DNA from 3 places in the Paenibacillus sp. FSL H3-0321 genome. Region 2 is predicted to be linked to each of the others. Evidence: riboswitches for the same ligand, from Rfam matches in the RefSeq annotation. Region 2 holds a riboswitch; each other region holds the start of a gene.
What was found. A riboswitch is a leader RNA that binds a small molecule or an ion and turns the genes downstream of it on or off. The one in region 2 is predicted to bind cyclic di-AMP.
Positions count from the first base shown of each region.

Region 1 (3,979 bases), 6.8 Mb from region 2:
AATGGAAACCGCATAAACCGGATAGCAGAGCTCATTTCGTTGGAAGGGATAAGAAAAGAAGCAATGGCAGTCAACGCTACAACAATGATCATCGAATAAGAAACCAATCCCGCCTTAACAATTGCATCCCCGATGACCAACCCCCCAACAATCCCAATAGTTTGACCTACACGGCTGGGCAGACGAAGCCCTGCTTCCCGCAGCAGTTCGAATATAAGTTCAAGCAGCATCGCTTCAATCAGCGGAGGAAAAGGGACCCGGGTCAATAAACCTTGAATCGAAAAGAACAATTGCAAGGGAAGGACATTGGAGTGGAAAGAAACGGTGGCAATGTAGAGCGCTGGCAACTGAAATGCTGTTACAAAGCCGATCAGACGGATAAACCTTACAAAAGAAGCGATCATCCATCGATTGTTATAGTCATCGGGTGTCTGATAAAAGCTGAAGAAGCTCGCCGGCAATATCAGAGCTGTGGGGTCCCCATCCAGCAGTATGGCGACATATCCGTCCAGCAAATAAGCTGAGGTATGATCCGGACGTTCCGTATTGATTAGTTGCGGAAATATGGAGAAGGAGTTATCCTCCGTTAATTCCTGAATAAAGCCAGTGGAGATTATCCAATCGAGCGAAATTTTCTTTATTCTTGATTCTACAATCTTTATCAATTCAGGGTTGGCGATATTCTCCATATAGACTAAGCCTACCTGTTTGGGGGCGAATTTCCCAAGTGTGAAGTAGCGGACAATAAGGTTTGGGGAGGCTATTTGTTTTCGAATCAGGTATACGTTAACCTTCATCTCTTCAATAAAACCGTTATGAGGTCCGCGTATAACCCCTTCATTCTCAGGTTCGCTAATGCTTCGTTCGTATTTGGCAGGAGTGTTGAGGACATAGAATTCAGACATTCCTTCTAAAAAATAAACACAGCTTCCTTCAAGAAGTCCCTGAATACCTTGGTTAAGTTCTGTTTCCAAACTGAAACTAAGTGCTGTGAAAAGCTCAGAGAGGTCTTTGTCCTGATTACGGCTAAAAGGAACAATCACGTTTCGTTCAATCAATTCCGTGTCAGTGAGGGACTCCAGATAAAAGACCATTCCTTCCCTTCCCTGAAAGGATAAGCTTCTTTTTTTGAGGTCACTTGTATAGAATAGTGCTGCTTCGATATAATCAGAATTTTGATCTACCGAAGGAAATGAGGTCTGAGTTTGGTTAGTCATTATAAGGCGCTCAACTTTCGATTAGTTTTGCTGTTAACGTTCCCGAATGATTTGCAGAATATTCCTGACGGGAGCTTTAATGTGTGATGCAGAAGAATACGGCGGATGATGTTGAGCAGCAGAGGTTTCTGTTTTGTTTTCCTAGGGACATGAAGTGGAGCAAAAATGAGCAAATCATCGATCGCTTAAGAGTAAAACCAAAGAATGCGCCTTCATTCGTGAAGTGGTGGCATTTTAAGCTTCTTTTGCCATCCGCAACGTTTTACATTAAATGGTCACAGGCGTAAGATTCAAATCAACAACCGAATATATTTTAACTGTTCTCAAATGGCTGAATTCCGATAATGGGAACGGGGGAACCAATGGTGAATGCGGCTTTTGCTCAGATAGCTGCCGCTCACTTGGGGTGAATCCTTGCTGCGTGCTGAAAAGCCGCTTCTTACAAGGTAGGGCAATCTCGCTGCCCGAATCCGTCAGCTAACCCCGTAAGCCTCGAAGAGAGAGGATGAGCGCCATGATCGATTAACCGACCACGGAGAGCCCTGACGCTTCTGTGGTCTTTTTGCTGCGCATGCAGAAAGGAAAGATGATCTGTATAAGTGTTTAGAAATCTTATAACAAAGATAATCAGAGTCATTAGGCACTATCTAAAATGCTTTAAAGGGGGGATTGTTATCGTTACTGTATTTATCGTGTGCTTCTGGGTTGGATTGCTGCTTCTCCTCAGCGGCGGATTTCATGGGCATGGCCTGGCGGGTCATCTGCATGTGGGAGGTGGCGATGCTGGTGGTCCGGGCTTTGTGCCCATACTCCCTCTGATGGTGTTTGTCACGGTCTGGGGCGGCAGTGGTTATGTGCTTACCCGGTTCAGCGGAATGAAAATGCTTGCAGTGGTGCTGATCTGCACCGGGATTGCCTTGCTGCTGGGCTGTCTGATGTATGCGGTGCTGGCCCGGGTGATGACTCGGTATGATAATAGCATGAATAAAATGGATTATGAGCAGGCGGGACAACTCGGGTACATCAGCATTTCTGCAGTGGATGGAGCAGTGGGAGAGATGAAATATGTGCTGCATGGAACGATGCGTTCCATTGGAGTGCGGGCAGAAACCGGCCAGCAGCTCGCCAAGGGTGACAGGGTGATTATTTTGAAGGTGGATAAAGGAATGGCGGTAGTCACCCTCTTCGAGAGGGAAAACGAACAATTATAAATAACGGGGAGTGTCGAACCGAATGGTTATTCTTTATTTAATCTCGGCAATTGTTGTTGTTATCCTGCTGGCTTTGTTCAGTATCGTGAACGCTTATAAAAAGGTTCCACCCAATCAGGCGATGATTGTATTCGGCCTCGGCGGAAAAAGAGTGGTTCAGGGCGGCGGGACGTTCGTCATTCCCGGCTTCCAGAACAATAAGACCATCTCCATGATGCTGATGAGCTTCGATGTCATCCCGGCGCAGGCGATGTTCTCCCGGCAGGGCATCAAGCTCAACCTGGAGGCGGTAGCCCAGATTAAGATTAAAAGCGATCCTACCGCTATTCTGACTGCCAGTGAGCAGTTTATCGACAGGCCGGAAGAAGACCGTGAGACGATTATCCTGCATTCGGTGGAAGGCCATCTGCGCGGCTTGATCGGACAATTAACGGTGGAATCCATTCTAAAGACACCTGACGAAATCAACAGCAAGATGCGGGAGACCTGCTCGGAAGACCTCGACAAGATGGGGCTTGAGGTGGTCAGCTTCACCATTAAGAAAATTACTGACGACAAAGGGTATATCGACAATATGGGGGTTCCGGAAATTGAGCGCATCCGCCGTGATGCCAGCATCGCCAAGGCGGAAGCAGAACGCGACATTCAGATCAAACAAGCCGAGGCGGAGAAGGAATCCGCCATTGCCAAAGCCAATGCACATCAGGCCACCATTGAAGCGGGAACCGCCGCCCGCGCCAAGGAATCTCTGTTTGAGAAGGATTTGAACATTAAGCAGGCGGACTTTAAGCTGGAGACTGAAGTGAAAAAAGCACAGGCGGATCTTGCGTACGAATTGCAGCAGAACAAAATCAAGCAGTCGCTGGTTACCGAACAGGTCAAGATCACGCAGATGGAAGCGGAGGCCAACCGGACCGTCCGGGAAATCGAAGTTGAGCTGAAACAGAAGGAGCTGGAGGCAACGGTGATTAAGCCTGCTGAGGCGGAGAACCAGGCTACTATCATGAGAGCGGAAGCAGCCAAGCAGCGGAAAATTCTTGAGGCGGAAGCAGAGGCGGCCACAATGACCAAACGGGGACTGGCAACAGCGGAAGCAGAGCTGGCGAAGGGGAAAGCCAACGCAGAAATTGTTCAACTGGCCGGAGCGGCGGAAGCGGGGGCACTGGAGAAGAAAGCTGAAGCGTACAAACAGTTCACGCAAGCCGCACTTATAGTGGAATTCTTGAAGGTTCTGCCAGAGCTGGCTGACAAAATCGCTTCCCCGCTGGCCAAGGTCGATAAGATTACAGTGATTTCCCAGGATGGAGCATCATCCGGCGTGAACAAAATTACCGGCGATATCGCCAAAATCATGGCCCAGATTCCTGAATTGACGCAGTCGCTTACCGGTATGAACGTGACAGAGGCTCTCAGCGGGCTGCTCGGCCGGGATAAAGAGCAATAGTTCTATACAAGCTGGGATATTGAATTCCTTGCATAAGCAACGCTCTATTATGGAAAACTTCTGTAGTGCGAATAAACAGCATGATTCCATGTTTGGAGACTTATTTT
Region 1 is NZ_JBBODH010000001.1:367,782-371,760, forward strand. It holds gene MHI45_RS01520 (spore germination protein) at 1-1,217, opposite strand, end outside; gene MHI45_RS01525 (hypothetical protein) at 1,301-1,504, shown strand; cyclic di-AMP (ydaO/yuaA leader) riboswitch at 1,537-1,724, shown strand; gene MHI45_RS01530 (hypothetical protein) at 1,817-2,428, shown strand; gene MHI45_RS01535 (flotillin family protein) at 2,451-3,872, shown strand.
Region 1: another riboswitch for cyclic di-AMP. It lies ahead of MHI45_RS01530 (hypothetical protein); the one in region 2 lies ahead of MHI45_RS31780 (KamA family radical SAM protein).

Region 2 (3,979 bases):
CATCGCCGTTGACAGATCAATGCCAGTGAGCCGCCAGTGCTCATGCTGTGCGCCGAGGGTTATCAATTCTTGTCCGCCTCCGGCCCCGACAATCAGCAGGTCTGCCGGAGTTTCACCGCCGAGGTGTGCACTCAGCAATTGCTCCATGATGTCATAGAGCAGAGGATACCCCGGTATTTTTGCAGCGATTGTTGTCTCGTAATGCTGAACATCGGGATGCTCCCAGTCTCTGGCATGATGTAAATGTTTCTCTTGCATGATATCTGCTCCTGTCTCTATAGCTTGAATGTGAGTTCTCCTGATATATAATAAGAATTATTACTAATTATCAGGATTAAACACGGAATAGGCTATCCCACATATGTGGGATTTGGAAAGGACATCAGGATGAGCGAGGTTCTAAAAAGCTTGAGGACGCTGGAAATCAACCGGCAGGAGATGAGAATGACATCTCCGCAATACAGGGAGGCGGTAATCTCCAAGCTGCGGCAGTACATTCCGTTTACCGCTGCCTGCTGCACTACCGTGGACCCGCATACGCTGCTGTCCACCGGGGCGATCACAGAGCAGGGTCTTGAGGATCTGCACCCGCAGCTGTTTGAATATGAATATCTGCATGAGGATTATATGAAGTATGAGCAGTTGGCCGCAGCGGCAGTGCCGGTCGCCTGTTTAAGCGGTGTAACGGAAGGGCAGCCCGGGCGGAGTGAACGTTACCGCAACGTACTCCAGCCTGCGGGCCTGGGAGACGAGCTCCGGGCTGCGCTGGTTGAAGGCGGTGGCTGCTGGGGGTTCTTAACCTTGTTCCGGTCACAGCACGAACCTCCTTTTCAGGAGCGGGAGTGTGCGGTGATCGCATCTGTTGTTCCGCTGATTGCCGGCGCACTCCGCAGCTATGCCTCCGAGCCCCCTCTGGGACGGATGGATAGCGCACCGGAGGACAGTGGAATCATGATTCTGACGGACCAGCTGCTTCCGGTCAGCGCGAATAGTGCGGCTCAATATTGGATGAGTCGTCTGCAGCAGCTGGAACGGTTGGATCACGGAGTTCTTCCCCGGCCGGTCAACGCCGTATGCCTGCGGGCACTTGGCGAGAATACGGAACCAGGAGGGTTGCCTTCCAAGGCGAAATTATGCCTGCGTGTCGAGGATGGGGCTTACTTGACAGTTACGGCCAGCAGGCTTGAAGGAAGCGGCGGGAAGACGGAGCTGGCCGTTGCCTTTGTCTATGCCAAGTCCTCGGAGATCTTCCGGCTGCTGGCCGATGCCTGCCAGCTGACCGCCAGGGAGAAGCAGCTGGCCGAGATGCTGTCCCGGGGATTATCCACGAAGGAGCTGGCAGAGTCGCTGCATATTTCTGCGTACACCGTACAGGATCACCTGAAATCGATCTTCTCCAAGACCGGCGTATCCAGCCGGAGAGCACTCATCAGCAAGCTGTTCTCACAGGGGATGGAATAGCCGGTAAGCACGCTAAACAGTCCCGATGCTGATACAAGGGGACTGTGCTGGCTTTTATAGGAGCTGCGGGATCTGGGAAGTGGAAGCAGGATGGGTCCAGTGCTTCTCGCTGCCGGGAAGATCATCGAACCATTCCGCATCCGGTGGACATTCCAGGATCATAAATTTGCCGTACTCCTGCGCTCTGGACTGATGGTATTTCAGATAGGCCTTGCCGTCTTCAATCGCCAGTATCTCGATTTTGCCGGAGGAGTGGCTCATGGATAGACGGACTCTTTTACCCAGACCTGAGGTTCTGGCCTTGGCTTCCTCAACAATGTTGTAGACACGCTCCAGCGGCAGAACGAACTCGCGGTTGCCGGCAATGGGCCGGTTCACGAAGAAATAATAGGGAGTGACTCCGGCCCAGGACAGCCGGTCGAGCAGTTCTCCGAGTACCGCCGGATCATCGTTGATGCCTTTCAGCACCGGCGTTTGATTAACCACGATTGCCCCGGCATTATGAAGTGCTCTGAATGCTTGTTTGGCTTCGGGCGTAATTTCCCGGGGATGATTAATATGCGCCATGACGTAAATGCGTTTGTCCTCCGATGAATAGGTACGGATTAGTTCCAGCAGTTCTTCGTCCTGATAAATGCGCATGGGATTAAATACGGGGATTTTGGAGCCCAGCCGGATAATCTTCACATGGTCAATGGATCTCAGACTTTCGATGATGAAGCGCAGCTTGGAGGTAGAGAGAATCAGGCTGTCTCCGCCGGTAAGCAGCACATTATTGATCTCAGGATGATTCCTGATGTATTCCAAGCCCGGAGCCACATCGGTTTGTGCTTCCTTCACATCATTGCGGAACAGGCGCTTGCGGAAGCAGTAGCGGCAGTAAGCTCCACACACCTCGGAGACAATCAGAAGGGCCGTTGTTCTGTATTTGTGCTGACATCCCGGCACTACATAATTCATTCCCTCATCGGATGCATCCCAGCAGCCGTACTCCGCAAGTTCACCTTCACTTGGAATGACGAGCCTGCGGATCGGATCACCCGGGTCGTCCCAGTCGATCAGCGACAGATAATAGTCATTGACCCGAAAGGCGAATTTGCCGGTGATCTCCTTCAGCTTTTCTTTCTCCGTTTCAGACAGCATGGCAACCTTGCTGATATCCGTTATGTACCTTACCTTTTGCACTTGCATCTCTCCTTGGTCTCATAGTGTGAGAAGTAAGGGAGCCTTGAGGTCGATAGCCAAACTGCTGCCAGCAGGGTCATGAGAATACAAAAAAGAGACCCTTAGCAAGGGTCTCTGGTTATGAATATACCTAAAAAAGCAGACCCATCCACTACTGACGAGGTTAGCTGACGGACTCGGGTAAGATGGTACCCTACATTCTGTGAATGATTCGCCCCAAAAGACTGGTTCCCCCGCTTTCCTGCCCAAAGGCTGGAAATTAAGCGTAGATAAAGTATAACCCGGAAAGTTTTGAAAAGTCAAAGCAAAACTTGCCCGCGGCAAGGCATACGGGACCAAGCCCAATCAGCAGAGTAGAAATTTTTTTTGTTGTGGGATTGCCGGTCTTCTTGAAACGCATCATACGCAGAGTCCCGGCCGCAAGACATAGATACGCAAAATCCTTTGTACAGAAAGGTTTTTTTGTTTTTTTGGTGCAAACAGGAGCGTCCGGGAAAACGCTTTTTTTAGGCTTGTCCCCGGTTTCGTTTTTGTGCAATTGTAACCGCCCTCATATGATGGAAGATAAGCTGCCCCGGTTGACGCGGCCAGAAAACCTTTGTTATGGTTTTTACAGACAGACGCCAGCCGGAAGCATTTTTGGAGGCGAATTGCACGATTTTGTGTGAGCTTAGCTTACCGGACTACTGCGAGGGAGATGGTTGATTTGATCAAAGGGATTATATTTGATTTTGACGGAACGATTATCGACACGGAAACAGCTTGGTACACCGCTTTTAGCGAAGCCTATGGAGAGCATGGGGTAGACCTGTCGCTGGAACAGTATTCTACTTGCATAGGCACCAGCCTTAACAGTTTTAATCCCTACGAATATTTGATGACTGACCTTAAGCTGCCTATCGACCGGATGGCATTCAGAACAGCGGTCCAGCAGAGGCACAGCAAGCTGATGGAGCTGGAACAGATGCGGCCGGGAATTCAGCAATATCTGGATGCTGCCAAGGACGCCGGACTGCGGATTGGCCTTGCTTCCAGCTCCTCTATGGACTGGGTGGAACGGCATTTGGAGCTGCTGGGCATACGCGATTATTTCGAGAGCATCCGCACCTCGGATCATGTGGAGAAGGTGAAGCCTGATCCGGAGTTGTATAACCAGGTCATGTCCTCTCTTGACATTAAACCACATGAGGCAGTCGCTATTGAGGATTCGCCAAACGGCGCAAGAGCTGCAGCTGCTGCTGGAATGTTCTGTGTGGTGATCCCGAATGCCATTACCCGCTTTCTTGAATTTGATATGCCGCATCACCAGACCGAAAGCCTGAGTCTTTTGGAC
Region 2 is NZ_JBBODH010000001.1:7,215,838-7,219,816, forward strand. It holds gene MHI45_RS31770 (class I SAM-dependent methyltransferase) at 1-258, opposite strand, end outside; gene MHI45_RS31775 (helix-turn-helix transcriptional regulator) at 445-1,461, shown strand; gene MHI45_RS31780 (KamA family radical SAM protein) at 1,516-2,652, opposite strand; cyclic di-AMP (ydaO/yuaA leader) riboswitch at 2,784-2,922, opposite strand; gene MHI45_RS31785 (hypothetical protein) at 2,906-3,184, opposite strand; gene MHI45_RS31790 (HAD family hydrolase) at 3,353-3,979, shown strand, end outside.

Region 3 (3,979 bases), 2.9 Mb from region 2:
CATCCGCATATTACAATTGATTACAAAACGGTAATTCTGCGCTTGTCCGCAAAAGAAGAGAGCGGGCTTGCCGCGCTAGAGTTCCGCCAGGCGCATGAATTTAACGAAGCTTTCGATAAAACGCGTTAGGCGCAGGAGAAACCGACCTATCATAGGAATGGATATAAAAATGCCCGTGCAAGGATGCTCTGAATATCCTTTGTACGGGCATTCTGTATTTTTAAGGTCAGGTTTATTTCTTCTCTGCAAGCCACATGGCAACATTCGCGATCTCTTCGGGAGCAAGCTTATCCTTGAAAGACGGCATTTGGCCGCGTCCCTTCGTAACAATGGTGTAGATTTCTTCTGCGTTATGCTGGCCGCCTTCCTGCTGCAGACTAGGGCCTAGACCGCCCTGTAGCTGATCACCGTGGCAGGTAATGCAGCTTGCCTGTACAATCGCTTCGGCGCTTGCGGCATCCAGTGTGACTTGCGGCATCGTCGGGTTATTTTCTTCGGCGACCTCTGCTTTGCCGGGTAATGTGAACAAGAGCACTACCGCAAAGGCACAGGCTGCGAAAAACAAACCGCCCATGATCCATTTCTGCATCTTCATCCGTCCCCTCCATGTAAGCTGCTTCCTACATTATATAGGATGGTTAAGCGTTATCATAGCATTTGTGTCAAAAAAGTGGACGATTTCAACACAAAAATTTTCAATTTAATGGAACGTTATGTTGTTTATCATAGACCATGCAATAAAATGGCTTATTTCCGGTTGGAGTAAGGCGTTCATAAGTATCCGTGATCGTGAAGCCGCATTTTTGGTATGTTCGGATCGCCCGCTGGTTCCAGGTCAATACTTCCAAATCAATTTCCCGCTCGGGATAACGCTTCAGCGCGGCCTGAACGATGGCTTCCATGAAAATGTGGCCAAGACCGTGTCCGCAAAGTTCGGGGCGCATTCCAATACCCAGCCTGACGACACCCTCCATCGGAAACAACTGCGCAAAGCCGCAAAGGATGCCTTGCTCGTTGACCACGGAAACATACTGGTCTCTGCGTAGCTCTGGATCGCCAAATTCAATGCCAAGCGCCTCCATTTGGGACCAAGGCATCCATTCGTAAATATTATAAGGCGCTTTGTAATTCCATGCGGCGATATCTTCGGCATGGCTGATCTCCATGGGAACTACATGGAATGTAACGGGGGAGCTAATCATAAGGCCACCGGCCTCCTTTCATGGGGAGCAACAGCACTAGCTATACCTAATTATATCCATAACTGGCCTGATTCGACTCAGAAATTTTCTGAAAGGCGGAAACTTGACAAAGTGGTAAAAATATTTTATAAAATGGAGGAAATTTGGGGGAGATTTATGTTTGGCGGATATTGAGAGGGGTAAGTAATTTTATAGACAAAAAAACAGGCCCCCTCCAGATTTCGGCAAAAATCATGGAAGAGTGCCCGTTTTACGACAACTTATTGTACGTCATCATTGTCTTGGGAATCAGAAGTAACGGATTGGTAAGCATCTGTACTCATGATCCGTTTGGCGCCAACGTAGCGGTTGACGTAGTAGCTGTCACTCATCGTGCTGATGGTTACACCACGGGAGGATGAAGCATGTGCGAATTTGCCTTCACCGACATAAATGCCGACGTGGGATACACCTTTACCGCTTGTATTATAAAATACAAGATCTCCCGCTCTCAGATCATCCCGGGAAATGGCAGTACCCATTTGGTATTGGGAACCGGATTGGTGTGGCAAATTGATACCGATCTTATCAAAAACGTACATTGTAAATCCGGAGCAATCAAAGCCGTTGGTCGATACACCGCCGGATACGTATTTACTTCCGATGGTCTTGTCGATGACTTTATCCATTTTGGAATCCGCGAAAGCGCTTCCTGCTCCGATGGTAAGCATAATGGAAAAGCTAAGTACTGCTGCTGCTAACTTCTTCTTCAAAAGTGAATACCCCTTCCAAATGCCTACGAGGTTAGCTTAAGGGTTCGGTTGAAGGTCCCCTATGACCCCTCTGTGAATAGGAGGTCAATTCACCCAAAATCGGTTCCCCCGTTTCCCTAATGGTTAGGGAACTCGGCATGACTGTTGATTAGGATTAGCTTGTTAACCAATACATGACAAAACCTTTGTAAAACCCGATTCAATAATTACAAAAATGTTACTAAAAACTCACTGCGATAATTGTAACAAAGACTTCGCCAGTTGGCAATCACTTAAAACATATTAATGCATAATATTTACGCTTTTTAAGAGTTATCTTTGCTAAAAAGGTCTTATATTTACGCGCTGAGTAAGCTTTAACTTAGATTTGTTGGGATTTTTAGTAAAAAGGTGTTTCACAGACCTCAAATACGTGTAAAAGGTAGAATAAGGAAGACAAAAAGGAAAAACCCGGAAATGATTACGGCAATAATCAGTTTCCGGATCTCTATAAGTTACAATTATTTATTGGAGGATGAAATTCCTGAGGGATGTCAATCGTAAGCGATAGCTTTGTAAGCTGTTGTGCTCATTACTCGTTTGGCTCCAACGTAGCGGTTGGCCCAGTAGGATTGACTCATTGAACTGATAGTTACACCACGGGATGAAGAGGATTGGGCGAATTTTCCGTTGCCGACATAAATGCCGACATGGGAGACTCCATTGCCAAGGGTATTGAAGAATACCAGGTCGCCGGAACGGAGGTTATTCCGTGATACGGCGGTTCCAACGCTGAATTGTGCTTTGGAAGTGCGGGGCAAGGTAAGGCCAACATTCTTAAATACATATTTGGTGAATCCAGAACAATCAAAGCCGGCAGTGCTTATGCCTCCGGTTTTATACGTCGTTCCCAGTGTTTTTGTAATAACCGTATCCATTCTGGAGTCGGCGAAAGCGCTCCCTGCTCCAAGCGTGAACACCATCACCAGCCCTAATGCTGCTGCGGTGCATTTCTTCTTAAAATTATGACTTTTCAAAAGATGTACTCCTTCCAAGGCCTGCGAGGTTAGCTTAAGGATTCGGTAGAAGGTTCCCCTATGACCCCTCTAAAGCGAGATCAATTCACCCAAAATATGGTTCCCCCACTTCCCGGTGCCGGGAATTTGGCGTTTTATGCACCGAAACAGTGACGTATCGACAAGGTTAAATGCTTAAAGGCACATTCATTTACTTCAAATTAGTTTCAAAAGATTACAAAGTTGTTACTACTGGTACAGGCATCATTGTACCAGAGGATTTACAGTTTTGCAAATACCCTAAATCACGTTGTAACCAAAAGAAGAGTCCCGCCCTTTATCTGGGGCAGTGACTCTTCTATTATGCCAAGGGACTGGCGTAATTATTGTGGAAATGTTTTGCTGCACCAAAGGTGATACTGCCCCGCTATGCTCCACATTTTGAACAGCGTTGAGGGAAGCGGTGAAAATTGCCGGAACAGCAGTGCGGGCAGGCCTGGACAGAAAAGTGCGGTCACTCCGGAGAGCAGCAGCAGAAGCAGGCCGCCGGCGCCGAACAGTGCAGATATACAGGTGGAAGGGAGGATTACCCTTAGGCCAACCAGCAAGGAAGAGAACATGCCTGTTCCTCCGGTGAAGCCAAACTGCATGTACAGCAGCAGAATGCGGATCAGGTAGAAGTACAGGAGCCAGGCCAGAACATAAGGAACCAGTCTCAGCAGCAGGGTATAATCGAGAATACCGCTGAGGAGAAGCCCGTACATTTTGGGGAGAAGCCAATACAGCGGTGCTGCGGCCAGAAGCCATTCCGCTAGACTGAACAGCAGTACGGGGAGTCCGTAAAGCTTCATTCCGGGAAAAAAGAACATTCCCCGCTCCCCTTTGCGCTCCTGGTGCAGCTCATGCAGCAGCCCTGCACGGATAAAGGGGGAGCATAGCAGCCGTAGCGCTGAGAGGGCCAGCAGCAGCCAGAGCCAGCGCAGCACCCCGGGGTCTGTGCCCAATGCAGTCTGTCCTTCGATATAATACA
Region 3 is NZ_JBBODH010000001.1:4,297,715-4,301,693, forward strand. It holds gene MHI45_RS19140 (4a-hydroxytetrahydrobiopterin dehydratase) at 1-129, shown strand, start outside; gene MHI45_RS19145 (c-type cytochrome) at 233-589, opposite strand; gene MHI45_RS19150 (GNAT family N-acetyltransferase) at 696-1,202, opposite strand; gene MHI45_RS19155 (C40 family peptidase) at 1,463-1,954, opposite strand; cyclic di-AMP (ydaO/yuaA leader) riboswitch at 1,960-2,102, opposite strand; gene MHI45_RS19160 (C40 family peptidase) at 2,488-2,916, opposite strand; cyclic di-AMP (ydaO/yuaA leader) riboswitch at 2,974-3,112, opposite strand; gene MHI45_RS19165 (hypothetical protein) at 3,333-3,979, opposite strand, start outside.
Region 3: another riboswitch for cyclic di-AMP. It lies ahead of MHI45_RS19155 (C40 family peptidase); the one in region 2 lies ahead of MHI45_RS31780 (KamA family radical SAM protein).